One region of the Streptomyces brevispora genome, then DNA from elsewhere that is predicted to be linked to it. Evidence: riboswitches for the same ligand, from Rfam matches in the RefSeq annotation. Region 1 holds a riboswitch; each other region holds the start of a gene.
The links. Region 1 has a riboswitch for cobalamin ahead of FHX80_RS03385 (cobalamin biosynthesis protein). Riboswitches for the same ligand answer to the same signal wherever they lie in the genome.

Region 1 (7,004 bases):
GTCGCATGCACGGTGAGTCTGCGGTCGGCGGGAAAGGGACGTCCGGACGGCGCCCGGAGGGCGACGTCGCTTGCGTACCGGCCGGCCGCGACCGCTGCCGCACCGGCGCCGAGGATGGAGGTGACGGCTGCTGCCGTCGCGGTAACCGGGCGCACGGCTTCAGTGTCGTGGGCACGCCCGCACTCGGCCAGCGGGCGGGGGCCGTCCGGTGGCCTCCCGTGGCCGACCCGTCCCGCAGGCCCCTCCCCGTTCCGGCGCCCCGCCCGAAGGGGTACGGGAAGGGCCCGCGGGGAGACTCAGCCCGGCTGCCCGTACCCCTTGAGCGCTTCCTGGACGTCGCTCAGCTGGTCCGGAGTGAGCAGGGCCGGGGAACGGCCGGGTACGGCGCTCGCGGCGAGCCAGAGGCGGCACAGCCATTCGAGCTGGGCGGTGCGGTCGTACGCCTCGTCGAGGGTGGCTCCGTAGGTGACGGTTCCGTGGTTGCCGAGCAGGCAGCCGGTGCGGTCCCGCAGGGCCGCCACCATGTTCCCGGCCAGTTCGTCGGTGCCGTACCGGGCATAGGCGGCGACGCGGACGGGACCGCCCAGCAGCGCGGCCGCGTAGTGGATCGGCGGCACCTCGGAGACCAGCGTGGAGACGGCCGTGGCGTGCACCGCGTGGGTGTGCACGACGGCGGCGGCCCCGGTGTTCCGGTAGACCGCGAGATGGAGCGGCAGTTCACTGGTCGGGGCCAGCTCGCCGAGGACCCGGTTGCCGTGCAGGTCGACACCGACCGCGTCCTCGGGGCGGAGCCGGTCGTACGGCACACCGCTCGGGGTGACCAGCACCATTCCGCCGACCCGTGCCGAGACATTGCCCGAGGTCCCGACGACCAGACCGTCGGCCGCCGTCCTGCGGGCGGTCGCGACGACCGCCTCCCACGCCTGTTCGATGTCCCGGGTCTGTCCGACCGGGCCCCGCCGCTGTTCGCTCATACGAAGATCCTTTCCACCGATGAGCGGCTCATGTTTTCACCGCCTCGGAGAGTCGGCCGGACCTCGAAATCGGGGCCCACACCGGCCTGCGCCCCTCCCCCGCTGTCGGATCACGGTCAAATGGAGCGACGACACTCCGACGAGAGTCACCACAACGCCCTGTTCAGTTCATCTTCCGTTCACTCAAGTTGCCTACGGTCCACGTGCCACTGACGTCGAACGATTGCCTGGGTAAATGGAACACATCACGCTGCTGCTCGCGATTGTGATCGTGACAGCTCTAGTGTTCGATTTCACGAACGGTTTCCACGACACCGCCAACGCGATGGCCACGACCATCTCGACCGGCGCACTCAAACCCAAGACAGCGGTGGCGATGTCCGCCGTTCTCAACCTCGTCGGCGCGTTCCTGTCGGTGGAGGTCGCCAAGACGATCTCCGGCGGGATCATCAATGAGAACGGCCTCAGAACCGAGGTCATCTTCGCGGCGCTCGTCGGCGCCATCCTGTGGAATCTGCTGACCTGGCTGGTCGGGCTCCCGTCCAGCTCGTCGCACGCCCTCTTCGGCGGTCTGATCGGCGCCGCGGTGATGTCCGCGGGCTGGTCGTCGGTCGACGGCGGCACCGTCGTCACCAAGGTGCTGCTCCCCGCGGTCGCCGCCCCGGTCGTCGCCGGTCTGGCCGCACTGCTGGCCACCAAGCTGACGTACCGGATCGGCGGGAACATCCGTAACGGCGCCCAGGAGAAGGCGACCGCCAAGGGCTACCGCGCCGGACAGATCGCCTCCGCCGGGCTGGTCTCCCTCGCCCACGGCACCAACGACGCGCAGAAGACCATGGGCATCATCACCCTGGCCCTGGTCACCGGCGGGGTGCTCTCCCCCGGTTCGAACCCGCCGGTCTGGGTCATCGTCAGCGCCGGTGTGGCCATCGCGCTCGGCACCTACCTGGGCGGCTGGCGCATCATCCGCACCATGGGCAGCGGCCTCACCGACCTCAAGCCGCCGCAGGGCTTCGCCGCCCAGACCAGTGCGGCCACGGTCATCCTGGCCTCCTCCCACCTCGGCTTCTCCCTCTCCACCACCCAGTCCTGCTCCGGAGCGGTGATGGGCGCTGGCCTCGGCCGCCGGGGCGGTGTGGTCCGCTGGTCCACCGCCACCCGGATGTTCGTCGCCTGGGGTCTGACCCTGCCGGCCGCCGGTCTGGTCGGTGCCGGGGCGGAGCTCCTCACCAAGCAGGGCACCTGGGGCGTCGTGCTCGTCGCCGCGCTGCTGGTCTCGGGCTCCGGAGCGATCTGGGTCCTGTCGCGCCGCAAGCCCGTGGGCAAGGACGATGTCGCACCCGACGGCACCCCGGTCACCGGGGACGCCGAACCCGCGGGCGTCGTGACCACCGCCATCGCGGCCGTCAGCCCGCCGCCCACCGCGGCCCAGCAGGACCTCAAGACCACCATCCCGGCCCCCGCCGGACCCGTTGCCGACCCGGCACGACCCGCCACGGTATGAGAGCGTCCGGGAAGGACACATCCCCATGAACATCGACTGGGCAGCACTCGGCACCGTCTTCGGTGTCTCGCTCGTCGCCACCGTCGCCCTGGTGACTCTCTTCACCCTGGGCATCGTCGGCCTCTCCAGGCAGCCGGAACCGGCCGCGCAGGGCGGCCGGGGCGGCGGGTCGCTGATGCTGGCCCGCGCCGGCGCGTACGTCTGCTTCGGACTGTGCGCGGCAGCGGTGGCCTACGGCATCTATCTGATCGTCGCCTGACAGCCTCCGGGCCCCCACGGGCTCCCGTCGCACTCCAGCCGCATCGGGCCGGACGCACCTCGTGTGCGTCCGGCCCGATGTGCGTCTCAGCACACTGCACCTTCGCAGGTCAACGGCGGGTTGACTGACGTTCGCGGAGCGTGGTGGACTGCCGGAGCCATTACGGCGACAGCAGAGGAAGCCGGTGCGAATCCGGCGCGGTCCCGCCACTGTCACCGGGGAGCAGTCCCCCACCACCGGAACGTCACGGTCCACGCCAAGTGGACTGGAAGACCGGGGGAACTGCGGATCCGGGAGCCAGGAGACTCTCGTCGCCGGTCACGTCGAACCAGGGCGCGGACCCTGAGTGAGGACATATCGCCATGCCCGGCTGCCGTGCGTCCGTTCCTGTGTCGCCCCTTCCACCAGTTGACCGTACGAAGGTCCTTCGAGGCGCAACGGCCGGCTGAACCGTGCGTGCCGATCGCGTCTTCGCGTACGGCGCCACGGCCGGGCTGATCGGCGATCTGCTGCTCGGTGACCCCCGCCGGGGACATCCGGTCGCCGCCTTCGGGCGGGCCGCGGCAGGCGTCGAACGCCGTCTGTGGCGTGACCACCGCGGGTGGGGCGCACTGCACACCCTGGTCTGCGCCGGAGGCGCCGCCGGGGGTGCCGCGCTGGCCGCCCGAGCGCTGCGCCACCACCCCGCCGCGTCCGTGGCCCTGACCGCCGCCGCCACCTGGTCCGTCGTCGGCGGTACGTCGCTGGGGCGCGAGGCCCGGTCCATCGGCGACGCCCTGGCCGCGGGGGACCTCGGCCTGGCCCGTGAACGGCTGCCGCGTCTGTGCGGCCGCGACCCGCAGTCCCTGGACGGACCGCAGATCGCCCGCGCCGTGGTGGAGTCCGTCGCCGAGAACACCTCGGACGCCGTGGTCGGCGCCCTGGTGTGGGGTGCGCTGGGCGGGGTCCCCGGACTCGTCGGCTTCCGGGCCGCCAACACCCTCGATGCCATGGTCGGCCACAAGTCGCCCCGCTACCGGCGCTACGGCTGGGCCTCGGCCCGCCTCGACGACCTCGCGGGCTGGCCCGGCGCCCGGCTGACGGCCCTGCTCGCCGTCGCCGCCGGGGGACGGCCCCGGGGCGCGCTGCGGGCCTGGCGGGCGGACGCCGCCAAGCACCCGAGCCCCAACGCGGGCCCCGTGGAGGCCTCCTTCGCGGGCGCCCTCGGCGTACGGCTCGGCGGCACCCTCGCCTACGGCGGCCGGGTCGAGCACCGCCCCGTGCTCAACGGGGAGACCGGCCGGGCGGTGGGGACCGAGGACATCGAACGTGCCGTACGGCTGTCGCGCCGGGTCGGCGCGCTGGCCCTCGGCGTGAGCGTGGCGGCCCGTCTGGGCACGGGCGCGGCCGCACGCCGGATCACCTCGACGCGCGGCACGGGGTCGCCTGCCCCGGGTACGCGCACCTCAGGACGGAGACCGACATGAGCGGCGGACTGCTGGTCGCCGGGACCACCTCGGACGCGGGCAAGAGCGTCGTCACGGCGGGCATCTGCCGCTGGCTGGTGCGCCGGGGCGTGAAGGTCGCGCCGTTCAAGGCGCAGAACATGTCGCTGAACTCCTTCGTCACCCGGGAGGGCGCCGAGATCGGCCGCGCCCAGGCCATGCAGGCCCAGGCCGCCCGGGTGGAGCCGACCGCGCTGATGAACCCGGTGCTGCTCAAGCCCGGCAGCGACCGCTCCAGCCAGGTCGTCCTGATGGGGCGCGCGGTCGGCGAGATGAGCGCCCGCGGCTACCACGGCGGCAGGCAGGAACAGCTTCTGTCCACCGTCGTGGACTGCCTGGAGCAGCTCCGGGGCACGTATGACGCCGTGATCTGCGAGGGTGCGGGCAGTCCGGCCGAGATCAATCTGCGGCGCACGGACATCGTGAACATGGGCATCGCACGGGCGGCACGCTTCCCGGTGGTGATCGTCGGGGACATCGACCGCGGCGGCGTCTTCGCCTCGTTCTTCGGTACGACGGCCCTGCTCGCCGCCGAGGACCAGGCGCTGATCGCCGGCTATCTGGTCAACAAGTTCCGCGGCGACGTGTCACTGCTCGAACCCGGCCTGGACATGCTGCGCGATCTCACCGGACGGCCGACGTACGGGGTGCTGCCGTTCACCCACGGCCTCGGCATCGACGAGGAGGACGGGCTGCGGGTCTCGCTGCGCGGCACCGTACGGGAGTCGGCCGTCGCCCCGCCGCACGGCGAGGACGTCCTGCGCGTCGCCGTGTGCGCGGTTCCCCTGATGTCGAACTTCACCGACGTCGACGCGCTGGCCGCCGAGCCGGGCGTCATCGTGCGGTTCGTGGACCGGGCCGAGGAACTGACCGACGCCGACCTCGTCGTCGTGCCCGGCACCCGCGGCACCGTGAAGGCGCTGGCCTGGCTGCGCGAGCGCGGGCTCGCCGACGCGCTGCTGCGGCGTGCCGCCGAGAGGCGCCCGGTCCTCGGCATCTGCGGCGGCTACCAGCTCCTCGGCGAACACATCGAGGACGAGGTGGAGTCGCGCGCCGGGCACGTCGACGCACTCGGGCTGCTGCCCGTACGCATCCGGTTCGACCGAGAGAAGACCCTCGCCCGGCCGGTCGGCGAGGCGCTCGGCGCCCCCGTCGAGGGGTACGAGATCCACCACGGCGTCGCCGACGTGCGGGGCGGCGAGCCCTTCCTCACCGACGGGCGGGGCCGGCGCCTCGACGGCTGCCGGTCCGGCGCCGTGTGGGGCACGCACTGGCACGGCTCGCTGGAGAGCGACGCGTTCCGCCGCCGCTTCCTGACCGAGATCGCACGGGCCGCCGGCCGCCGCTTCGTGCCCGCCCCCGACACCTGTTTCGCCGAGCTGCGCGAGGAACAGCTCGACCGCCTCGGCGACCTCATCGAAGAACACGCGGACACCGATGCGCTGTGGCGACTCATCGAGTCGGGCGCACCGGCAGGACTTCCCTTCATCGCCCCCGGAGCACCTGGAGCACGCGCATGACCGCCCCGCTGAACGCCCCGCTGAGCACGGTGCTGTTGTTGTCGACCGCCGACACGGACCTCCTCGCCGCCCGTGCCTCGGGCGCGCCCTTCCGGATCGGCAACCCCACCCGTATCGATGTCCGCGAGGAACTCCCCGCACTGATCGAGGGGTCCTCCGTCGCCGTGGTCCGGCTGCTGGGCGGCAAGCGCGCCTGGGAGGACGGGCTCGCGGCGCTGAAGGCGTCCGGCATCCCGACCGTGCTGCTCGGCGGTGAGACCGTCCCGGACGCGGAGCTGATGGCCGAGTCGTCCGCACCGGCCGGCGTGGTCGCCGAGGCGCTGCGCTATCTGGTGGAGGGCGGCCCCGGCAACCTGGTGGAGCTGGCCCGCTTCCTGTCCGACACCGTCCTGCTGACCGGGCACGGTTTCGCCGAACCGCAGAAGATGCCCGAGTGGGGGGTGCACGGCGACCGGGAGTTCACCGAGGGCCGCCCGACCGTCGGGGTGCTCTTCTACCGGGCGCACCACCTCTCCGGCAACACCTCGTTCGTGGACGTGCTGTGCGATGCCGTCGAGGCGCGCGGCGCCAACGCCCTCGCCGTGTACTGCGGTTCACTGCGCGGTGCGGACGCCGGTCTGTACGAGCTGCTCGGCCGGACCGACGCCCTGGTCGCCACGGTCCTCGCGGCCGGCGGCACCCGTGCGTCGGACGCCTCGGCCGGGGGTGACGACGAGGCGTGGGACATCGGCGCGCTCGCCGATCTGAACGTGCCGGTGCTCCAGGGGCTGTGCCTGACGTCCTCGCGCGCCGCCTGGGACGCGTCGGACGCCGCCGTGTCGCCCATGGACGCCGCGATGCAGGTCGCCATCCCCGAGTTCGACGGCCGGCTGATCACCGTCCCGTTCTCCTTCAAGGAGCAGGGCCCGGACGACGTACCGGTGTACCGCGCCGACCCGGAACGGGCCGCCCGGGTCGCCGGGATCGCCGTGCGTCACGCCGCGCTGAAGCACAAGACCAACGCCGAGAAGAAGCTCGCCCTGGTCTTCACCGCCTACCCCACCAAGCACTCCCGCGTCGGCAACGCCGTCGGCCTGGACACGCCCGCCTCCGCGGTCCGCGTCCTGGACGCGCTGCGCGACGCCGGTTACGGGGTCGAGGGGCACCCGGACAACGGTGACGAGCTGATCCACCGCCTCATCAACGCCGGTGGCCACGACGTGGAGTGGCTGACCGAGGAGCAGCTCGCGGCAGCCCCCGCGCGGGTGCCGCTGGCCGACTACC
Region 2 (7,004 bases), on a different contig from region 1:
CAGTTGATCTGCGGCCATTCCTCATGGGTGTCGTCGAAGACGTTCTTCGCACCGAGCTCACGGGTGATGACACCGGGCGCTCCGCAACAGCCCGCCAGATAAGGGGACTCGGAGTTGGCGAACCAGTACATCAAGGTGGCGCCGGAGGCGTCGATGCCGCCGGTCGCCTTCCGCACCCGGGCACGCAGGTCCGCCACGAGCTTCTCGCCCCGCTCCGGAACACCGAACACCTTGGCCAGGTCGCGTACTTCGGCGTAGACACTGTCCATGGTCAGCGCTCCGGTGCGGACCCCGTCGCCGTCCTTGCTGTTGTCCTTGGCGGTGCAGTCGGCGGGCGAGACGTAGGTGGGGACGCCCAGTTCCTCGAACTGCTCGCGGGGGGCCACGCCGCCCTTGGCGAGCGTCGACTCGAAGGACGCGCTGACGAAGTCGGGCTCCTGGTCGAGGACCTTCTCGGACGAGGGACGGTTCTCGGAGATCCTCGGGACGCCGGCGTTGGCCTTCTCCAGGCCCTTCATCACCGGGTCGGTCCAGGTGGCCGTGGCCGCCAGCCGGTCGGCGAGGCCGAGCGAGAGCAGAATCTCGGTGGACCCCTGGTCGACCGGGACGGCACGGCGCGGAGCGGCGTCCACGGTGACGGTGCGTCCGCAGTTCTCCAGGGTCACGGGATAGCCGTCGGCCCCCGTGGACCTGGCCGCGGAACTGTCCTTGGCACCGCCGCAGGCGGTCAGCAGAACGATTCCGGCTGTGAGCAGGGCGGCGGAGCGGGCGTGGCCGGCTATGGGCGGCACGAAGTACCTCGGCGTCTCTGGGCCCATGCGCGGGGCCCGCTGTACGGAGTTCCGCGGCCCGGTGCCGGACCGCGGGTGCCAGCAGGTCTTCGGACTCGGGTTCGTACGGTCGGGACGCCTTCCCGGGAACCCTGTGGGTCTCCCAGTGGCCGTGTGCCCCGCCCGTCCCCCTCACCGCTGCGCGTCAGTTCCGGATTCGCACCGGATTCCCTGACTCCACCATGGAGTTCGACTGGCCCAGGCACGCTACCACGAGCCTCTGCGCAGCTCAGCGGCGGTGCGGCCGGTGGAATCGGGCCCGGCCTCGGCCCGTACCACCACCGGCCCGGTCGCTACGGACGCAGAAGCGCGACCACGGCGTTGTGTCCGCCGAATCCGAAGGAGTGGCTGACGGCACGCCGGACGGGCAGCACCAGGGGCTGCTTGGTGACGCACTCGATGTCGAACCCGGGCGCGGGCGCGTCCAGGTTGGCGACCGGCGGGATGATTCCGCGCTGGAGTGTGAGGATCGTCAGCCCCGCCTCGATCGCTCCGGCCGCGCCCATGCAGTGACCCAGCACCCCCTTGGGCGCGGTGACGGGCGGCCGGTGCGGGAAGACCCGGCCGATGAGGGCGGCTTCGGCCGCGTCGTTGCGCGGTGTGGCCGTGCCGTGCGCGTTGATGTGCTCGACGTCCGCGGCCTGCCAGCCCGCGGCGCGCAGCGCGGCCTCGACGGCGGCCTGGGCGAGTCGGCCGTCGGGGTGCGGGCTGGTGGGGTGGTGGGCGTCGGTGGTGGCGCCGGTGCCCGCGAGCAGCGCGCGCGGCTCGGCACCCCGGGCCTCGGCGTCGGCCGCGCGTTCCAGCACCATGACGGCGGCGCCCTCTCCCATGACGAGCCCCGCCCGGTCGGCCGCGAAGGGCCGGCTGAGCCGGGACAGGTCCCGGTCCGCGCGGGCGGCCGCGCCGGATCTGGCGAATCCGGTCATGGCGATCGGGAAGAGGGTCGATTCGGTGGCTCCCGCGATCGCCAGATCGCACTGCCCGGTGACGAGCAGGTCCCGGGCCACGGACAGTGCGGTGATCCCGGACGAACAGGCGGTGCAGGGTGCCAGGCTGGGGCCCGTCGCTCCCATCTCGATCGCGATCTCGGCCGCGGGCATGTTCGGGATGGTGAGCAGGATCCCGGACGGCGAGGTCGCCTCGGGCCCGCGCCGTTCCAGCACCAGTGCCTGATCGGTGAGACCGGCGGAGCCGCCGCTGCTGGTGCCGACGACGACCGCGACCCGGCCGCCGTCCCAGCCGCCCGGGTCGAGTCCCGCGTCGGCCACCGCCTCCCGCGCGGCGAGTACGGCGAATTTGGTGTACCTGCCCATGCGGAAGGCCGTACGGCGGCCGATCGAGGCGTCCAGGTCGATACCGTCGACGGTGCAGGCGAAGTCGATCGCGCACCCTGCGAGCGCGGGGACGGTGCGGGCCGGGCTGACCCCGGCGCACACCCCGTCCCAGGTGGACTCGGTGTCGTTGCCGACCGGGGTGATCATTCCCAGGCCGGTGACGGCGATGGCCGGCATCTTCATCGGGCGGTGCCCACCGGCGCCTCGCTGCCGGCCGACGCCCGGAGGAACTCCGTGAGCCCGGCGAGGCTGGTGTCCCGGTGCAGTGTGCCCGGGTCCAGCTCGACGCCGACGGCCTCCCTCATGACGACGGCGAACTCGGCGACTGCCAGGGAGTCCATGTCCAGGCTCTCCATCGTGGATTCCGGGAGAATCTCGGCCACGGGCACCCTGAAGGTACGGCTGAGTACCTCGGTGATCGTGGGGTGAATCGCGCTCATGGTCTTCCTCTCCATCATGCCCGTCCGGCGGGGATGTCCGGGCGGCGCCTCTCACCACCCCGACGCCGAAGTAACTGAGCAGCGTCCGTCCAGTTACGCCTTGCAGCGAACCGATTCGCCTCCGTGGGTCCGCGGCCCCGTGCACCAACGCGACAACACGGCCGCCGTACCCCAGAAGGCCAGGAGTACGGCACCGCGGCAGAGTCCCTGTGCCGCGTCGGCCACGGCGCGGGCCCGACGGTGCGGCCGGCTCCGGCTCGGCCCTCATCGATCACCCCCGACCGTTACCCGGCGCCCGCCCGTGTGCCAGGAGGCACCCGGGTCGTCGTACGCCTCGGCGTAGCGGGCTCCCGCGATGGGCCAGTCGGCGAGCACTTCCTCCGGCAGCGCGAAGGAGTCGGCGAGGTCCGGAAGGTGGGCCGCGACGGCGGCGACGAGTTGCTCGATGGTCTCCGTCAGGCCCTCGACCTGGTCGGCCGTGAGGTGACCGGCGACGAGCAGGTCCCCGCTGTTGCGTTCGACCCAGCGCAGCGCGAACAGCCGGGCCAGATCGGTCAGCCGCTCGCGGGCAGGCCCCTCGGGCAGGCCCTCGACCGCGTCCGCGTAGGCGTCGGCCGCCTGCCGGCAGGCATGGGCCTCGACTCCTCGCAGCGCGGGCCCTGATCCCGCGTTCCACCGCTTCAGCGGGCCGCCGTGCGGGGCCCGTGCCATGCGGGCGCGGGAGCGGCCGAACTGGATCCGCTCCACCTGGGCCAGGAGCCGGCCGAGGTACCGCAGATCGTCCAGGCCGCCGGCCGGCGCGCCCGCGTCCGCGGTGCCCCCCGCGTCCATCGCCTCAGGCATCGCGGAGATGACCATCTCGGCCGCCGCCTTGGCGTGGATGGCCATGTTGTCGCCCTCGGCGGTGATGGCACCCTCCACCCCGGTGACGAGTTCGGCCATTCCGTTGTTCTCCAGCAGGCCCTGGGCGCCGCACCGTTCCCGGCATTCGACGATCACGGACCGGGCCTGCCAGGTGATCCACCCCTTGGCGATGTCGACCAGCCGCCCGGCCGCCTCGCGCTCCGGCGCCGGCCGGTGCGCCGCCGCCTCCCAGCGGTCGAGGGCCCGTCGGTGCAGGAGGCTCATGGCGAAGACGGTGGCCATGGCCCCGGCGAGGGGGCCGTGATGGCTGCGGTGGGCGATCACCGCCAACGGCGGCAACGCGCGGCCCCCGGAGACATACCGGTGGCCGGAGTAGCGGACCGCGATGGCGAGGGTGGCCCGGGCCGAGCCGACCGCGCTCGCGCTCATGCAGATGCGGCCCGCGGTGACGCGGCCGATGGAAGCGAGGAACCGGCGTCTGTGGCCGGCGGTGCCGCTGCGGAACACCCCGTCGTCGCCGACCCGCCCCTGCTCCCCGCCGAGCAGCGCCTCGCGCCCCACGAATACCTGGTCGAAGGAGGTCAGACAGTGGTCCACGGGGCTGCCCATCCGTGCCGGAAGCCTGCGGATCCGTACCCCGGGCAGGGCCCGGAACGAGTCGGTGAGCGGCACCAGCAGCAGGAAGACGCCGTGGTCTGCTTCCCCGACGATCAGCCGGGCGGCGACGAGGCCCGTCTTGGGGCCGCCGGCCCGGCTGGTGTTGGGCATGAACTTCTGCGCGCCCAGGTGCGGCGTGTGCAGTACGAATCCGTCCCGGGCAGGGTCGTAGGTGGCCGTCGTCTCGACCGCGGCGGCGTCGTTGCCGTGCGCCACCTCCGTACAGAGGAAGGTCCCGATGCGTCGCATCGCCAGGAAGTCCGACAGATCTCGGAGCCGGTCGGCGTCGTGGTCCAGCAAGCTGCCGAGGAAGAGGTTGTAGTGGATTCCCGCGACGGTGGCGAGTGACGGATCCACCGGGGCGAGCCATTCGTGAAGTGCGGCCAGGGCGCGCGGGTCGGCTGCCAGCCTGGCGCCGCTGTCCAGCGCGTTGTTGAGCGTGCGCAGCCGCGCGTGGGCGAGTGCGAGCCTCTCGTCGGGGGTGGGACCTGGCAGGGGGGCCGCCGGCCTGCGAAACGGTTCGGTGGCGATGATGCGCTGCCAGAAGCCGTGCTCCCGGCGGGCGTCCGTGCCGAGGAGCACCGCGGTGAGCCGGTCCGCGACCCGTTCCGTGCCGGTTCCGGTCACAACGGGGCTGTCGATCATTGTGGTCATACGAAAGGAACGATCAGGAATCAGCCAGGACACCCGAAAACAGCAGTCGCGGCTATTCCTTTCCTGTTCAGCGGGGTTCGGCCCGCTGGAAGGCCAGGGCGACATTGTGGCCGCCGAATCCGAAGGAGTGGCTGAGGGCCCGCTCGACGCGCTGGCGGCGGGGCTCCTTGGTCACGCAGTCGAGGCCGGACTCCGCCGGTGGCGCGTCGAGGTTGGCGATCGGCGGGACGAGACCGTGCTCCAGGGTCAGTACGGTGGCCACCGCCTCGATCGCACCGGCCGCCGCGAGGGTGTGCCCGATGACGCCCTTCGGCGCGGTCACCGAGGGCCGGTGCGGGAAGAGCCGGGCGATCAGCGCGGACTCCATGGCGTCGTTCAGCGGGGTGGAGGTGCCATGCGCGTTGATGTGGTCCACGTCGCGGGCGGCCCAGCCCGCCCGGTCCAGTGCCGCCTCGACCGCCCGCTGAGCGCCTCGGCCGGCCGGGTCGGGTGCGGTGGGGTGGTGCGCGTCCGTGGCGGCGCCCGCACCGGCCAGTACAGCCCGCGCCCGCCCGCCGCGGGCCCTGACGTCCCCGGCCCGCTCCAGTACGAGTACGGCGGCGCCCTCGCCCAGCACGAACCCGTCGCGGTCCGCGGCGAACGGCCTCGACGCGGCCGCCGGATCACCGGTGCGCACCGAGAGCGCCCCCATCCCGGCGAACGCGGACACCACCAGCGGGGTCACCACGGACTCCGCCCCGCCCGCCACCACCACATCGCACTGACCGCTCGTCAGCAGGTCGCGGGCGAGGGCGATCGCGGTGGCGCCCGACGCGCATGCGGTGGCCGGGGCCAGACTCGGCCCGTGGGCGCGCAGGTCGATGGCGACCTCCCCGGCGGCCGCGTTCGGCATCATCATCGGCACGAGGAGCGGGGAGACCGCGAGCGGCCCGTCCGCGTCCAGCCTGCGGACGTTGTCGACGAGTACGGAGACCCCGCCCACGCCGACGCCCAGCACGACGCCCACCCGGGCGCCGTCCCAGCGGTCCGGGCGGAGCCCGGCGTCCGCCACGGCCCGGCGCGCGGCGACGAGGGCCATCTTCACGAACCGCGCCATCCGGAACACCGCGCGGCCGCCCACCGCCTCGTCCAGGTCGCCGTCGACCCGGCAGGCGAAGCCGACCGGCAGGCCGGCCAGTTCGTCGCAGTGCCGGGCCATTCCGGCCCCTGCGCAGAGCCCCGCCCAGACCGTTTCCTCGTCGGCGCCCGCCGGGGTCACAAGCCCCAGGCCCGTCACCACAGTTGCTGCCCCGTCCCACGCCATGCCGCGGCCCTCCCGTCGTCGTTCACCCCGCCTTCGTTCGAACGGCGGTGTCCTGGGAGAGGATGCGCCCACTGGGCCGAACGGGTTAATTTCCCGGACGCCGCTCACCGTGCCGCGCTCCGGTGGAGAGGGCCGGGAACTCGGGTCCCGTACGGGTCAGGAGGCGTCCGCGCCCCCGTCCTCGCCGTACCTGCGCTCGAATTTGGCGACCTGTCCCTCGGAGTCGACCACCCGGGCCTTCCCGGTGTAGAAGGGGTGGCTCTCGGCGGAGATCTCCACGTCGATGACGGGGTAGCTCTTCCCGTCGTCCCAGTCGATGGTCTGTTCGCTCGACGCGGTGGACCGGGTCAGAAAGGCGTAGCCCGCGGAACGGTCACGGAAGACGACCGGACCGTAGGAAGGGTGCTTGTCGTTTTGCATTGTCTGCTCCTGGGGACGTGCGGGTACCGGGACGGGACACTCCCGGCCAGCCTCCCGAACCGCGGCGGCCCGCGCGATCGCAGACGTCCGTACGGGGCATCGGCGCACGCAGGCCGCGATGTCACCGAGCGGCTCGGCTACGCCTCCAGCGCGTCGGCCACCAGGGCCAGGAACCGTGCGTGGGCCCGCGCGCTGCACACCGGCTCCGGGTTCCAGGGCACCACCCGCGCGGTGCGTTCGATCGCCGCCCACGCCTCGCTCGTCCGGAGCTCGCCGAGAGGGGTGGCGTTGACCCGGATGTCGGCGAGCACGACGGCGGGGCGCAGCGCCCCGGCCTCCGCCCAGCCGACCGTGGACCAGTTCGCACCGGGGCCTTCGGCCGGTTCCACGAGGTTGACGCCGAGCTCTGCCAGCACCCGCAGTTCGGGCCACATGCGGGGGCGGGCCAGGTGTGCCTGGTGCTGCCCGGCCGGGGACAGGGCGAGGACCCTGGCCCCGGCCG
Region 3 (7,004 bases), 3.7 Mb from region 1:
TGCTCGCCCGGCGACAGCTTGGCGAGGTCGGAGACGTCGGAGTGGAGGTCCACCTCCTCCACCGTCCAGGTGTTCTTGATCGCGTCCCGGTAGCGCTCGTAGAAGTCCGGGTAGCGCATGGGTCGCAGGGTCAGCTCGAAGCCCGGGTCCAGCAGGTTCTTGTTCTCGGATGTGCTCATTACTGGCAGGCCTCGCAGGACTCGGGGTTTTCGAGGGAGCAGGCGATCGCGTCCGCGTCGGGCGCGGCGGCCTGCTGTACGGGAATGGGGGCGGCGGCCTGGCCGGATGCCGCACGGGCGATCCGGGTCGCCGGGCGCGAGCGCAGGTAGTACGTCGTCTTCAGCCCCTGCTTCCAGGCGTACGCGTACATCGAGGAGAGCTTGCCGATCGTCGGCGTCTCCAGGAACAGGTTCAGCGACTGGCTCTGGTCGAGGAACGGCGTACGGGCCGCCGCCATGTCGATCAGTCCGCGCTGCGGGATCTCCCACGCCGTGCGGTACAGCGCCCGCACCTCCTCCGGGATCCAGGCGAAGCCCTGCACCGAGCCGCTGGCCTCGCGCAGCGCCTCACGGGTCCGCGCGTCCCACACGCCGAGCTTCTTCAGCTCGTCGACGAGGTAGGCGTTGACCTGGAGGAACTCACCGCTGAGCGTCTCGCGCTTGAAGAGGTTGGAGACCTGCGGCTCGATGCACTCGTACACGCCCGCGATCGAGGCGATCGTCGCCGTCGGCGCGATGGCGAGCAGCAGCGAGTTGCGCATGCCGGTCGTCGCGACCCGGGCGCGCAGGGCGTCCCAGCGCTCCGGCCAGTTCAGCTCGGTGTCGTAGTGGTCCGGGTGCAGCACACCGCGGGCGGCACGCGTCTCGGACCAGGCGGGCAGCGGGCCGGACCGCTCGGCCAGGTCGCAGGACGCCTCGTACGCGGCGAGCATGATCCGCTCGGAGATCTTCGTGGAGAGGGTGCGCGCCTCGGGGGAGTCGAACGGCAGCCGCAGCCGGAAGAAGACGTCCTGGAGACCCATCGCGCCCAGGCCCACCGGCCGCCAGCGGGCGTTGGACCGGCCGGCCTGCTCGGTCGGGTAGAAGTTGATGTCGACGACCCGGTCGAGGAAGGTCACGGCGGTACGGACGGTGGCGTCCAGACGCTCCCAGTCGATCGTGCCGTCGGCGACGAACGCGCCGAGGTTGACCGAACCCAGGTTGCAGACGGCCGTCTCGCCGTCGTCGGTGACCTCCAGGATCTCCGTGCACAGGTTCGAGGAGTGCACGACGCGGCCCGGCTCGGCGGTCTGGTTCGCGGTCCGGTTGGAGGCGTCCTTGAACGTCATCCAGCCCTGGCCGGTCTGCGCGAGCGTCCGCATCATCCGGCCGTACAGCTCACGGGCCGGCATCGTCTTGCGGGCCAGGCCCTTGGCCTCGGCCGCCCGGTACGCGGCGTCGAACGCGTCGCCCCACAGGTCGACCAGCTCGGGCACGTCGGCCGGGGAGAACAGCGACCAGGTGCCGTCCGCGTCGACCCGGCGCATGAACTCGTCCGGGATCCAGTGCGCCAGGTTGAGGTTGTGCGTGCGCCGCTGGTCCTCGCCCGTGTTGTCGCGCAGCTCCAGGAACTCCTCGATGTCCGCGTGCCACGTCTCCAGGTAGACGGCCGCGGCGCCTTTGCGGCGGCCGCCCTGGTTCACCGCGGCGACGGAGGCGTCGAGCGTCTTCAGGAACGGCACGATGCCGTTGGAGTGCCCGTTGGTGCCGCGGATCAGCGAACCGCGGGCGCGGACACGGGAGTACGAGAGGCCGATGCCGCCCGCGTGCTTGGAGAGCCGCGCCACCTGGTGGTAGCGGTCGTAGATCGAGTCCAGCTCGTCCAGCGGCGAGTCCAGCAGATAGCAGGAGGACATCTGCGGGTGCCGGGTGCCGGAGTTGAAGAGGGTGGGGGATGAGGGGAGGTAGTCCAGCCGGCTCATCAGCCGGTACAGCGCGGCGACCTCGTCCAGGGCGCGCTCGGAGTTGTCCTCGGCGAGCCCGGCGGCGACCCGCAGCATGAAGTGCTGCGGGGTCTCGACGACCTGGCGGGTGAGCGGGTGGCGCAGCAGATAGCGGCTGTACAGGGTGCGCAGACCGAAGTAGCCGAAGCGGTCGTCGGCGCCGTCGGCGAGGGCCTGCCCCACCAGAGCGTCGAGAGCGGCCGCGTGGAGCGTCACGAACTCGGCGGTGCGGTCCGCGATCAGGCCCTCGCGGTGACTGACGGCGACCGATGCGGAGAAGGACGTCGCGCCCTGCCCGGCGGCCTCGTCCGCGATGGAGCGGGTGAGGAGGCGGGCGGCGAGCCGGGAGTAGGCGGGGTCCTCGGAGATCAGGCCCGCGGCGGCCTCGGTGGCCAGCGAGCGCAGCTCGGCCTCGTCCGACCGGGCGTTGCGGCCGCGCAGCGCGGCGGCGGCGACGCGGCCGGGGTCGGTGTCGGGCAGATCCGCGGTGAGGTCGGTGAGGGTCCGCAGCAACGCGGTTCCCGGTCCGTCCTTCGCGGGTGTCGCGGACGGGTCGGCTCCGGACTCGACCGCCCCGGACTCGACTGCTCCGGACTCGACTGCTCCGGACTCGGCGGCTTCCGACTCGGCGGCTTCGGACTCGGCCGCTGAAACCGGATCGGCTGGCGCGATGGTCACGTGGTGCTCTCCCTCGCTCGGCTCTGGGCCGGCGGGGGAACGGGGGCAGCCGGGCGGAGCCGGACCCTGGGCAGGGCAGCACTCCGTGCGGCGTCCACCGGCCCATCCACGAGGCCCGGACGTCTGGGCATCCGGTTCGGTCGAGCCGGATGCGCTGTCGGCAGGTCCTCGGACTCACGGATGCGCAAAAGCACACCGAACACACCGTTGCGGGACAGTTCCGGATTCGCACCGGATTTCCCTGCGTCGACAGCGAGCACGAGCATACATGTGGGGGCAGCCGGATGCGGCAGCCCCCACATGTTGTGTTGCGCGACGCGTCAGTGCGACGTCATGACGCCGGCGGGAGGTCCAGGCGATATGTCAGCAACGACACCCCGTCGATGGGGTACCAGTCCCTCTCGGGGGTCCGTACGAAGCCGAGGCGCCCGTAGATCCTATGGGCTCCGTGCATGCTCGGCTGCGTCGACAGGACGATCCCCGTGACCCCCGAGGTGCCCTGTGCGCGGTCGATACAGGCCCGGACGAGCGCCTCGCCCGCCCCGGCCCCACGGGCCTCGCGGGAGACCGCGAGCATCCGGAACTCGGCCTCGTCCGCGGCCGCGATGTCGGCCCACCGGTTCCCCGGCGGGGCGTAGGTCACGCCGCCCAGGACCCGGCCCCGCGCATCCGCCGCGACGAGTACCTCGGCCTCGGCGGCCCGCCGGGCGACGTCCCGCAGCTGAACCAGGTACGGATCGTCGGCGCCGAAGTCCAGCAGCCCGTCCCCGAGATAGGCCTCGGCGGTGATCTCGCCGAGGGCGGTGTGCTCGGCGGGCTCGATCGGCCTGATGGTGATGTCCATACGCGGAAGTCTGCCGTATCCGCGGGCGCCGTCCGCAAGGGTTTTCCGCCCGGCGCGCGAACGGGCCGCCGCGCCCCTGTGCGTGGGGTGCGGCGGCCCGTGCCGCTGCCGTCAGTGCCCGCCCGGCGCCCCGGCCGTTACCGGCGGGAGCTCCTTCTTCACACCGGGGGCGGCCAGGTCGTCCGCGTCCGCGGTGTAGTCGCCGGGGGATGTCTCGTCGGTCCCGGCAGGCGCCTTCACGGCGTTCAGGACGAGGGTGAGGACGAGGGTGACCACGACGTTCAGCACGAACGCCGTCAGGCCGATGTAGCCGATCTCGCCGATGCCCGGGATCTCCTTGGACGACCCGCCGAAGTGCGCCTGGGTCGGGCCGGCCACCCCGTATGCGGCGGCCGTGCCGTAGACCATGCCGACCGCCCAGCCCGCGAGCAGCGCCCAGCGGTGGAACCACCGGGTGAACAGGCCGCCGACCAGGGCCGGCATCGTCTGGAGGATCCAGATCCCGCCGAGCAGCTGGAAGTTGATCGCGACCGTCTTGTCCATGGTGAGGACGAAGGCGAGCGCGCCGACCTTCACCAGCAGCGACACCAGCTTGGAGACCCTGGTCTCCTGGGCGGCCGTCGCGTCGGGCTTCAGGAAGTCCTTGTAGATGTTCCGGGTGAACAGGTTCGCCGCGGCGATCGACATGATCGCCGCGGGCACCAGCGCGCCGATGCCGATGGCGGCGAACGCCACCCCCGCGAACCAGTCGGGGAACATGTTCTCGAAGAGCTGAGGGATCGCCAGCTGAAAGTTGTCCACCTTGACCCCGGCGGCGATCGCCATGAAGCCGAGCAGCGCGAGCAGGCCCAGCATCAGCGAGTACAGCGGCAGGATCGTGGTGTTGCGGCGGATCACGTCGCGGCTGCGGCTGGAGAGCGTCGCCGTGATCGAGTGCGGATACATGAAGAGCGCGAGCGCCGACCCCAGGGCCAGCGTGGCGTAGCCCCACTGGCCGTTCACCCCGGGCGCGAGCGCGCCGGTCGGCTTGCCTCCCGGCGGGCCCGCGAACTTCTCCTGCGCGGCGGCGAAGATGTTGTCGAAGCCGCCGAGCTTGATCGGGATGTAGATGATCGCCACGGCGATGACCAGGTAGATCAGCCCGTCCTTGACGAACGCGATCAGCGCGGGTGCGCGCAGCCCGGAGGAGTACGTGTACGCGGCGAGTACCGCGAACGCGATCAGCAGCGGCAGGTCCTTGACGAACCAGTGGGTGTTCTCGCCGCCGCCTACGCCCATCACGTCCAGCACCGCCTGGATGCCGACGAGCTGCAGCGCGATGTACGGCATGGTGGCGAGGATGCCGGTGACGGCGACGGCGAGGGAGAGCCCCTTGGAGCCGAACCGGCCGCGGACGAAGTCCGAGGTGGTGACGTAGCCGTGCTTGTGCGAGACCGACCACAGCCGCGGCAGGAAGGTGAAGATCAGCGGGTACACCAGGATGGTGTAGGGCACCGCGAAGAAGCCGGCCGCGCCCGCCGCGTAGATCGCCGCGGGTACGGCGACGAAGGTGTACGCGGTGTAGAGGTCGCCGCCGAGCAGGAACCAGGTGACCCAGGTGCCGAACGACCGGCCGCCCAGGCCCCACTCGTCGAGACTGGCCTCGTTCTCGGCCTTGCGCCAGCGGGCCGCCATGAAGCCGATGACCGTGACGGCCAGGAAGAAGAAGATGAAGACGCCGAGCGCGACGCCGTTCACGCCGTCCTTCATGCTGACGCACCTCCCTTGCGGGCGCGCTGGTCACGCTGCCACAGCTTGTACGCGATCATCGTGAGCGCGGTCGAGATCAGCACCCAGAGCATCTGGTACCAGTAGAAGAACGGGATGCCGATGAAGGCCGGGTCGATCCTGGCGTACGAACTCACCCAGAGCATCGCCACGAACGGCGCGATGAGACAGAAGGCGATGACCACCCGCACCGGTGTGACGGTGGGCGGCTCTGCTGCTGGGCCCGGCTCCCCTGCTGGGTCCGGCTTTCCTTCTGGGTCTGCTGTCATTGCGGCGACTCCGTCCCCTCGCTGATCACCTGTCGTGATGCGCACGAAATCTAGGCGAGGGTTCCGGCCGGCGTCACCCCCAGTCGGCGTTGCGGTCCGGCAACGGCCTTCATACCGCGAACGGTTGGCCGAAACAGCTCCAGGCGTACGAAAAATGGTCTAGTCCAATGGCGGTATGGAGTGCCTTCTGTGGGCGCGGAACAGCCCCCGTGGAAGCGGCTCCACGGGGGCTGTTCGGGTAATGCTTCGGGCGGGCGTCCGTTCAGTCCAGCGGACGCTTCAGGCGGGCCACGAACTTGTAGCGGTCGCCGCGGTAGACCGAGCGGACCCACTCGACCGGCTCGCCCTGTTCGTCCAGCGAGTGCCGGGACAGCATCAGCATCGGCAGGCCCACGTCCGTGCCGAGCAGTCCGGCCTCGCTCGGGGTGGCGAGGGAGGTCTCGATGGTCTCCTCGGCCTCGGCCAGCCGCACGTCGTACACCTCGGACAGGGCTGTGTAGAGAGAGGTGTACTTCACCAGCGAACGCCTCAGCGCGGGGAAGCGTTTGGCTGAGAGGTGGGTGGTCTCGATCGCCATCGGCTCACCGCTCGCCAGCCGCAGCCGCTCGATCCGCAGTACGCGGCCGCCCGTGGTGATGTCGAGGAGCTGGGCCAGTGTGTCATCGGCCGTGACATAGCCGATGTCCAGTAGCTGGGACGTCGGTTCCAGCCCCTGGGCGCGCATGTCCTCCGTGTACGAGGTGAGTTGCAGGGCCTGCGAGACCTTCGGCTTGGCGACGAAGGTGCCCTTGCCCTGGATGCGTTCCAGCCGGCCCTCGACGACCAGTTCCTGGAGCGCCTGGCGCACGGTGGTGCGCGAGGTGTCGAACTCGGCGGCCAGGGTCCGCTCCGGGGGTACGGGGGTGCCCGGCGGCATCGTGTCCGTCATGTCGAGGAGATGTCGCTTCAGCCGGTAGTACTTCGGGACGCGCGCGGTACGCGTACCCGCGCCCGCGCCCGTCTCGTTCTCCGTGCTGCCCCCGCCGGTACCCATGGCCCGCCTTCCCGACTGCTGCGTTGCTGCCGTCACCGGCTCCTCCGTCTGTCGCGGCTCACATGGTGGCACGGTCCGGTCACGGCTCGTCGCCCTCCCTCAGGTGTCGGTCCTATAACGGACGCGAGTGCACTTCTTATACACCCTTGACACCCCTAAAGGTCTAGGCCAAGCTCCCCGTACTGGTCTAAACCATTAAAGACCAGGTTCCAGCCCCAGCAGTACTCGTCGACGTTATTCGCGCGGTGGGCAGGGGTTGCAGCATCCCTGAGGAGGGTGGCGTGAAGCGCAAGCTCATCGCGGCGATCGGCGTCGCGGGCATGTTGGTTTCGATCGCAGCGTGTGGTTCCGACGACGGCAAGACGTCGTCGAAGGACCCGAAGGACCGCAAGGAATCGCTCACCGTCTGGCTGATGTCGGATGCGCAGAGCA
Region 4 (7,004 bases), on a different contig from region 1:
TACAACGGCCTCATCCGTCCGGTTCATCCAGAGGGGCGACTGCCCTGCCTTAGAGTTGTACAGTTGCGCAATCTGGCAACTTTAAAGGCGAGTGTGGCCACCAAGGCCTGCGCGCTGGAACGAGCGAGAGAAAGGGCGGGTTGACGCATGCTCCGCAACGGACTGGAACCCTGGCATCTGCTGGTCGTGGCGATCGTGATCATCATGCTGTTCGGGTCGAAGAAGCTCCCGGACGCCGCTCGCGGGCTGGGGAAGTCGATGCGAATCCTGAAGAGCGAGGTGAAGGCGATGAAGGAGGATGTCGCGACACCGGCCGCTGGACCCGAGTCCGCCCCCGCCGAAGAGGCGACGGCACGGACGATCCAGGCCGCCCCCGGCGATGCGACCTCGGCGCGCCCGGTCCCGGAGAGCGGCGCGGCGGCCCGCTGAGTTCGCGCCCGGCAGGGGTGTCGGGCGCCGGTCCCGTCGAAGCCGTGCCGCAGGGAGATCGCCCTGCATCCGGACGTTGCGGCGGCAGGCGTACGGCGCCTCCACTCGCGCACCAGTGGGCGGGGCGTGCGGTTCGCGAGGGCAGGTCAGTTGTGGCACCCTGGCCGGTCAGGGTGCAGCACTCCCGGCCGGGTGGTGACCCGCATCGGCAGTGTGCCGGCGTGGGCCCGTCGAGTACGCCGGAGTCCGGGCTGTTGCGTCGTCAGCGTTTATGGCGACACCTTAATTTTTGCTCAATCTGTGAAATATCATGAAATCTGTCACGCCGGAGCAGCCCACGGCGGGTTCGGCGTCACTTCACCTCAGGAGAAGCAGTACTCATGGGCGTCAGCCTCGCAAAGGGTCAGAACGTCGTCCTCAACCAGGACGGCACCCCGCTCGCGGATGTCTCCATCGGCTTGGGCTGGGACGCTCGGCCGGTCGGTGGTGCGGATTTCGACCTCGATGCGTCCGCGATCGTCTGCGGTCCGGAGATGAAGGTCATTTCCGACGAGCACTTCGTCTTCTACAACAACCTCACCAGCCCCGACGGCGCGGTGCGGCACACCGGAGACAACCTCACCGGTGACGGAGACGGTGACGACGAACAGATCCTCATCGACCTGGACGGCCTCGACGAGAAGGCCGGCCAGGTTGTCTTTGCCGTGTCCATTCACGACGCGGAGACGCGCGGCCAGAGCTTTGGCCAGGTCAGCGACGCCTTCATTCGGGTCGTGGACAACCTCACCGGCCGCGAGATGTGCCGCTACGAACTCTCGTACGACGCTGCCGGCGAGACCGCGATGGTCTTCGGAGCCCTCTACCGAAGGGGCGGTGAGTGGAAGTTCCGCGCCATCGGCCAGGGGTACGCGTCGGGCCTGGCCGGCATCGCCACCGACTACGGCGTGAACATCGGCTGACTCCGAGCGCCGGGACGGCCACGGAGCCTTGAGGCGGGCCGGCATCTGCGCTGGTTGTGCTCATGCCTGGCGTGTTGGCCGTGGCCGCCGCGCTCTTCCCGCATGGGCCGGGACGCGGAGGTTTGGGTTGCCGATCTCATGGACGCCCGATTCCTCAGGTGCTCAGCGGCTTTCGGGGCCCGCGGCCAGGACGCGGCGGGCGCCGCGTACCACCGCCTCGTCGATCATGCGGCCGGAGTCGTCCACGGCCACGCCCGAGTTGGCCTTCTCGAACCGTTCGATCAGTGCGCGGGCCCGCTCCAGCTCGGCAGCGCCCGGGGTGAACACGTCGTTGACGACCGGGATTTGCGTGGGGTGGATGCAGCTCCGGCGGCCGCCGAAGCCCAGGCGTTTGAGCGCGGCGGTGGACCGGTGCAGGGCGTCGAGGTCGCGGAAGTCCGTGCTCACCGGGCCCAGCGGCTGGGCCAGTCGGGCGGCCGCGCAGGCCCGCACGAGTTGGGTTCTGGGCCACAGCAACTCCCGCTGATCCGGGCCCGGTTCGATCCCCGTGTCGGCGCACAGGTCGGCTTCGCCTCACGAACTCGAAGTGGGCGTAGTCGTAGCGCTCGCCCTCGGGGGTCATGAGGAAGGAGCTCTGGTCGGCCGAGCGGCCGTGCAGGCCATGACTGCCGTAGAACATGAACACCTTGAACGAGGTGACCCCGTGCTCGCCGACCAGCGCCGGGATCTCGGCGATGTGGCCCTTGGACATGGGGGCGAGGTGGTAGGCGTAGTCCACGTGGGCGCGGCCCTCGGTCAGCTCCAGCACCCCGGGGAAGAAGTCGGCGTACGCGCCGCCCTTGTCGAGGTCGTACTGCCCGGTGCGCATGTAGCTCAGGGCGGACGTGACGCCGCCCTGGGCGCAGGCCCGGCTCTCGCTCTCGGCGTCCTGGTCGAGCGGGTTGTAGATGCCCCAGTGCTGGTGGGCGTCGACGACGCCGGGGAAGGCCAGCTTCCCCTCGCCGTCGACCACCCGGGCCGCGCCGGTGGCGTCGATGCCGGGGGCGACCGCGGCGATCTTCCCGTCGAGGACGGCGATGTCCGCTGCCTGCGGTTCGTCCTGTTCGTCGGTGACGACACGGACGTTCTTCACCACGAGGTCGTACTCAGCCATGATGGCCTCCTCCACAGTCTTCAGCTCGGCCAAGGGGCGGAGCAGATCTTGGATACGGTCGAGTGCGCCGAGGTTCAGGCCCCGGTCCATCACGAGGTCGATGTCGGTACCGGACAGCCGGCCGACGGCGTTGTCGCGGAACGGCAGGGCGAGTTCGGCGTCCGACAGGGGGCGGTCGGGGCCGCCGCGGTTGCTGAGCACCTCCTGCCGCCAGACGCGGCCGTCGATGTCGTGGGCGGTGAGCACCGCGGGGAACTGCTCGGGGAAGATGCCGGTGGCCGTGTCGTCGGCGACGACCTCGACCTTGGCCATGAGCTCCCGCCGGGCCGGGTCCCGGGCGAGTTCGTCGGTGAAGTCGTCGAGCCCGAGGCCGAGTCCGCGCCCCCCGCCGAGAAGCCCGGCGGCGACCATGTAGGGGCCGGAGAACTGGGCCTGATAGCCCGTCTCGGGGGCACGTTTGCGCTCGATCGGCTGGCCGATCGTGCGGATCACCGGGGCCGGCACGCCGAGTACCAGCCGCTCCACGCGCGCCGGGTCCAGACCCTGTTCGCGCAGCGCCATGGCGGCGTCGGCGGCCGTGTGGGTGAAGTGGTTGGCCGGGTACGGCTTGAAGAAGATACCGGGCACGGCCCACTCGGTGCCGAGCCCGTCGGTGATGGCCGCCGGGTCGTAGATGCCGTGCAGGAATGCCGTGGAACTCGCCTACGCCGCAGAGCAGTTGGCGATCTTACCCACGGTCAGGCGTAAGCGCGTCGAGGAGACCCTCGACCTGCTGGGTCTCGCCGACCTCCGCCACCGTGCCCTGCACGAACTGTCCGGGGGCCGGCAGCAGCGCGTGGCCATCGGCTCGGTCCAGTCCGCGGTCCGATTCACACCCTCCGTACCGGCGGCTTCCGACCGGCAGTGAAGGCCGGACGGGCGGTGGCGCGCTGCGCGCCCCGCCCGTCCGGTCACTTTACGGTCACTTCTCGGTCAGGAGGTGGGTAGTTCGCCGCGGACGGTTCGGGCCGCGGTGACCAGGTTCTCCAGAGACGCCTTGGTCTCGGGCCAGCCGCGGGTCTTCAGACCGCAGTCGGGGTTGACCCACAGCCGTTCGGCCGGAATGGCCTTAAGCCCCGTGCGGAGCAGAGCGGCGATCTCGTCGGTATCGGGTACGCGCGGGGAGTGGATGTCGTACACACCGGGGCCCGCTTCGCGCGGGTAGCCGTGTGCGGCGAGTTCGCGCGCGACCTGCATGTGGGAGCGGGCGGCTTCCAGGCTGATGACGTCAGCGTCCAGGTCGTCGATGGCCTGGACGATGTCGCCGAACTCGGCGTAGCACATGTGGGTGTGGATCTGGGTGTCCGCACGCACTCCGCTGGTGGTGAGCCGGAACGACTCGGTGGCCCAGTCCAGGTACGCGGCGTGGTCCGCCGCGCGCAGGGGCAGGGTCTCGCGCAGCGCGGGTTCGTCGACCTGGATGACCGATGTGCCGGCGGCCTCCAGGTCGTCCACCTCGTCCCGCAGAGCGAGGGCGACCTGCCGGGCGGTGTCGCCGAGCGGCTGGTCATCACGGACGAAGGACCAGGCCAGCATGGTGACGGGCCCGGTCAGCATGCCCTTGACCGGGCGACCGGTGAGCGACTGGGCGTACGAGGTCCAGCGCACCGTCATCGCTTCGGGGCGGGAGATGTCGCCGGCCAGCACCGGCGGACGGACGTAGCGGGTGCCGTAGGACTGGACCCAGCCGTGCCGGGTGGCGAGGTAGCCGGTGAGCTGCTCCGCGAAGTACTGCACCATGTCGTTGCGCTCGGGCTCACCGTGCACCAGGACGTCGATGCCGGTCTTCTCCTGGAAGGAGATGACCTCGCCGATCTCGTCCCTGATCCGCTCTTCGTAGCCGGCCGTGTCGATCCGGCCCGTGCGCAGGTCGGCGCGGGCCGTGCGCAGTTCGGCGGTCTGCGGGAACGAACCGATGGTGGTCGTCGGCAGCAACGGCAGCCCGAGGTGGGCGCGTTGGGCTGCGGCACGCTCGGTGTACGGCCGGGAGCGACGGCCGTCGGCGTCGGTGACGGCCGCGGTCCTGGCCCGTACGGAGGGGTCGCGGGTGATCGGGGAGTTCCTGCGGGAGGCGAGGACTGCGCGGTTCGCGGCGATCTCGGCGGCGACGGCGCCGGTGCCCAGGGCCAGCCCCTTGGCCAGCGTGACGACCTCGGCGGTCTTCTGCTCGGCGAAGGCCAGCCAGCGCAGGATCTGGGGGTCGATGTCCCTCTCGGGCGCCGTGTCGAGGGGGACGTGCAGCAGCGAGCAGGACGCGGCTACGTCGACGGTGTCCGCGAGGCCCAGGAGGGTCGCGAGGGTGGCCAGCGACTTCTCGTAGTCGTTGATCCAGATGTTGCGGCCGTTGACGACGCCCGCGACGAGCCGTTTGCCGGGCAGCCCGCCCGCGGTGGCGAGGTTTTCGAGGTTCGCGGCGGCCGCGCCGGTGAAGTCCAGTGCCAGACCCTCCACCGGGGCCTTGGCCAGGACGGGCAGGGCATCGCCGAACCGGTCGAAGTAGGAGGCGACGAGCAGCTTGGGCCGGTCGGTGAGGCCGCCGAGTTCACGGTAGGTCCGGGCCGCCGCGTTCAGCTCGGCCGCGGAACGGTCCTGGACCAACGCGGGCTCGTCGAGCTGCACCCACTCCGCGCCTGCGGCACGCAGATCGGCGAGCACCTTTCCGTAGACCGGCAGCAGCCGGTCCAGCAGGGTGAGCGGTTCGAAGTCGGCCGGCACTCCGGGGGCGGGCTTGGCCAGCAGGAGATAGGTCACGGGGCCGACGAGAACTGGCCGGGAGGTGTGCCCGAGCGCGAGGGCTTCCTTCAGCTCGGTGACCTGCTTGGCGGAATCGGCGGTGAATACGGTGTCCGGACCGAGTTCGGGGACGAGGTAGTGGTAGTTGGTGTCGAACCACTTGGTCATCTCCAGCGGCGCCACGTCCTGGGTGCCGCGGGCCATCGCGAAGTAGCCGTCGAGTGCGTCGGCATCGACAGCCGCGCGGTGGCGTCGGGGGACCGCGCCGACCATGACGCTGGTGTCCAGGACGTGGTCGTAGTACGAGAAGTCGCCGGTGGGCACCTCGTGAACCCCGGCGTCCGCCAGCCGCCTCCAACTGGACCGGCGCAGACCTGCCGCCGTTTCCCGGAGGGAGTCGGCGGTGACGCGTCCCTTCCAGTATCCCTCGATGGCCTTCTTCAGTTCCCGGTTCGGGCCCTGGCGGGGGTAGCCGTACACGGTGGCTCGTGCTGCCGCGGCTGCGGGCTTCGCTGTCACGGAAATCTCCTTCGCGAGATGACTCCTGAACATCCCGGGGACGGGACACGGACGCGAAGGGATGACGAACCGGACGGATCTCACGCACGCCATCGGCGCGGTCTTCCGTCTGGTATGTACGCCGACCCGCCCACGAGGTCACCGGGATATCCGCACACGAGGGGTCGTGTGCGGGCAACGGGCAGGTCTTCGGACTCGCGGGCAGGTCCGCCGAGGCGGACACCTACTGGCCGTCGCTTCCCAGATCCAACCGGATCCAGTGCGTATGACGGCGGTCGTTCCCACTCACCGCTGCGGGGCAGTCCCGGAATTCCACCGGGTTCCCTCTTACGACGCGTCTGTCTGGCGGACAGGGCGAACCAGCTGCACGGGCCAGGTTAGACGGTTGCCCACCGCCCGGGCACCGCTGTTCACATTCCGGAACGTGAAATGAGAATCGGGGACAGGCCGCCGCAAGCGCCTCATCCCTCGCGGGCCGACCGCGAGACGCGTCCGTCGACTCCGCATCCGGTGAGGCGGAGCAGTACCGTCGGTCGGGGCCGCGCCGACAACGAGCAGTGTTCCCGGACAGCGGATCACGTGGCGCCGGCCTGGGTACTCGGACAGACCCCTGGACCGGGGTGGGGCAACCCCACCGTGACCGCGGCCCGGAGGGCCTCGGGGAGGTGGCGGCACCGGGCCGCACATCGTTCGCGCCGAGCTACGTCCGTCGGCGCCGGCTCCGAGGCCGTCCAGGTCGTTCTCGGTGAGCGTGCTCCGCGCTCCTGTGGGACGAATGTATTGCCCCACCTGTGTACTGCCCCACCTGGAACAGGTTCACCCGAACACCTGCATCGGGCACACCCCCTGCGGGAGGAAGCGAGAACACCGTGAACGACCTTCACCCGGAAGACGCCGCGGACAGCGGGGCCCCGATTCCGAGGGACCTGCCCGATCAGCAGGCCACCGCCGACGAGGACCCCTGGGACGTGGTCGGCGGCTCGATGCAGTCGGCCGCCGACGAGCAGCCGGACCCGGAGATTCCCGACACGGACGAGGCCGGCACCGGCCGACGGGGTGCTCCGCACTCAGGCCATCACCATCCTGAGCACCCCGTGCCGGACGAACCGGCCGGCTGACCCCGCGCGACGCGGAAGTGGTGGAACCCGGACACGATCAGGATCTACGATCGC

Region 2: another riboswitch for cobalamin. It lies ahead of FHX80_RS30945 (ABC transporter substrate-binding protein); the one in region 1 lies ahead of FHX80_RS03385 (cobalamin biosynthesis protein).
Region 3: another riboswitch for cobalamin. It lies ahead of FHX80_RS20400 (ribonucleoside-diphosphate reductase subunit alpha); the one in region 1 lies ahead of FHX80_RS03385 (cobalamin biosynthesis protein).
Region 4: another riboswitch for cobalamin. It lies ahead of metE (5-methyltetrahydropteroyltriglutamate--homocysteine S-methyltransferase); the one in region 1 lies ahead of FHX80_RS03385 (cobalamin biosynthesis protein).

Annotation. Positions count from the first base shown of each region.
Region 1 covers NZ_VIWW01000001.1:710,674-717,677, forward strand. The annotation lists gene FHX80_RS03365 (alpha/beta hydrolase) at 1-155, opposite strand, end outside; gene FHX80_RS03370 (class II aldolase/adducin family protein) at 297-974, opposite strand; gene FHX80_RS03375 (inorganic phosphate transporter) at 1,210-2,478, shown strand; gene FHX80_RS03380 (hypothetical protein) at 2,504-2,737, shown strand; cobalamin riboswitch at 2,912-3,045, shown strand; gene FHX80_RS03385 (cobalamin biosynthesis protein) at 3,190-4,203, shown strand; gene FHX80_RS03390 (cobyric acid synthase) at 4,200-5,741, shown strand; gene cobN (cobaltochelatase subunit CobN) at 5,762-7,004, shown strand, end outside.
Region 2 covers NZ_VIWW01000002.1:324,694-331,697, reverse strand. The annotation lists gene FHX80_RS30945 (ABC transporter substrate-binding protein) at 1-818, opposite strand, end outside; cobalamin riboswitch at 855-1,043, opposite strand; gene FHX80_RS30940 (beta-ketoacyl-[acyl-carrier-protein] synthase family protein) at 1,124-2,347, opposite strand; gene FHX80_RS30935 (acyl carrier protein) at 2,344-2,604, opposite strand; gene FHX80_RS30930 (acyl-CoA dehydrogenase family protein) at 2,869-4,779, opposite strand; gene FHX80_RS30925 (beta-ketoacyl-[acyl-carrier-protein] synthase family protein) at 4,847-6,082, opposite strand; gene FHX80_RS30920 (type B 50S ribosomal protein L31) at 6,239-6,502, opposite strand; gene FHX80_RS30915 (ABC transporter substrate-binding protein) at 6,640-7,004, opposite strand, start outside.
Region 3 covers NZ_VIWW01000001.1:4,362,595-4,369,598, forward strand. The annotation lists gene FHX80_RS20395 (ribonucleotide-diphosphate reductase subunit beta) at 1-179, opposite strand, end outside; gene FHX80_RS20400 (ribonucleoside-diphosphate reductase subunit alpha) at 179-2,659, opposite strand; adenosylcobalamin-variant (AdoCbl-variant) riboswitch at 2,814-2,912, opposite strand; gene FHX80_RS20405 (GNAT family N-acetyltransferase) at 2,991-3,503, opposite strand; gene mctP (monocarboxylate uptake permease MctP) at 3,615-5,252, opposite strand; gene FHX80_RS36415 (DUF3311 domain-containing protein) at 5,249-5,455, opposite strand; gene FHX80_RS20420 (GntR family transcriptional regulator) at 5,802-6,572, opposite strand; gene FHX80_RS20425 (sugar ABC transporter substrate-binding protein) at 6,854-7,004, shown strand, end outside.
Region 4 covers NZ_VIWW01000003.1:69,358-76,361, forward strand. The annotation lists gene tatA (Sec-independent protein translocase subunit TatA) at 148-429, shown strand; gene FHX80_RS33370 (TerD family protein) at 810-1,388, shown strand; gene FHX80_RS36265 (hypothetical protein) at 1,543-3,168, opposite strand; partial or broken gene FHX80_RS33385 (cobalt ABC transporter ATP-binding protein) at 3,236-3,403, shown strand; gene metE (5-methyltetrahydropteroyltriglutamate--homocysteine S-methyltransferase) at 3,514-5,832, opposite strand; cobalamin riboswitch at 5,996-6,211, opposite strand; gene FHX80_RS33395 (hypothetical protein) at 6,702-6,950, shown strand.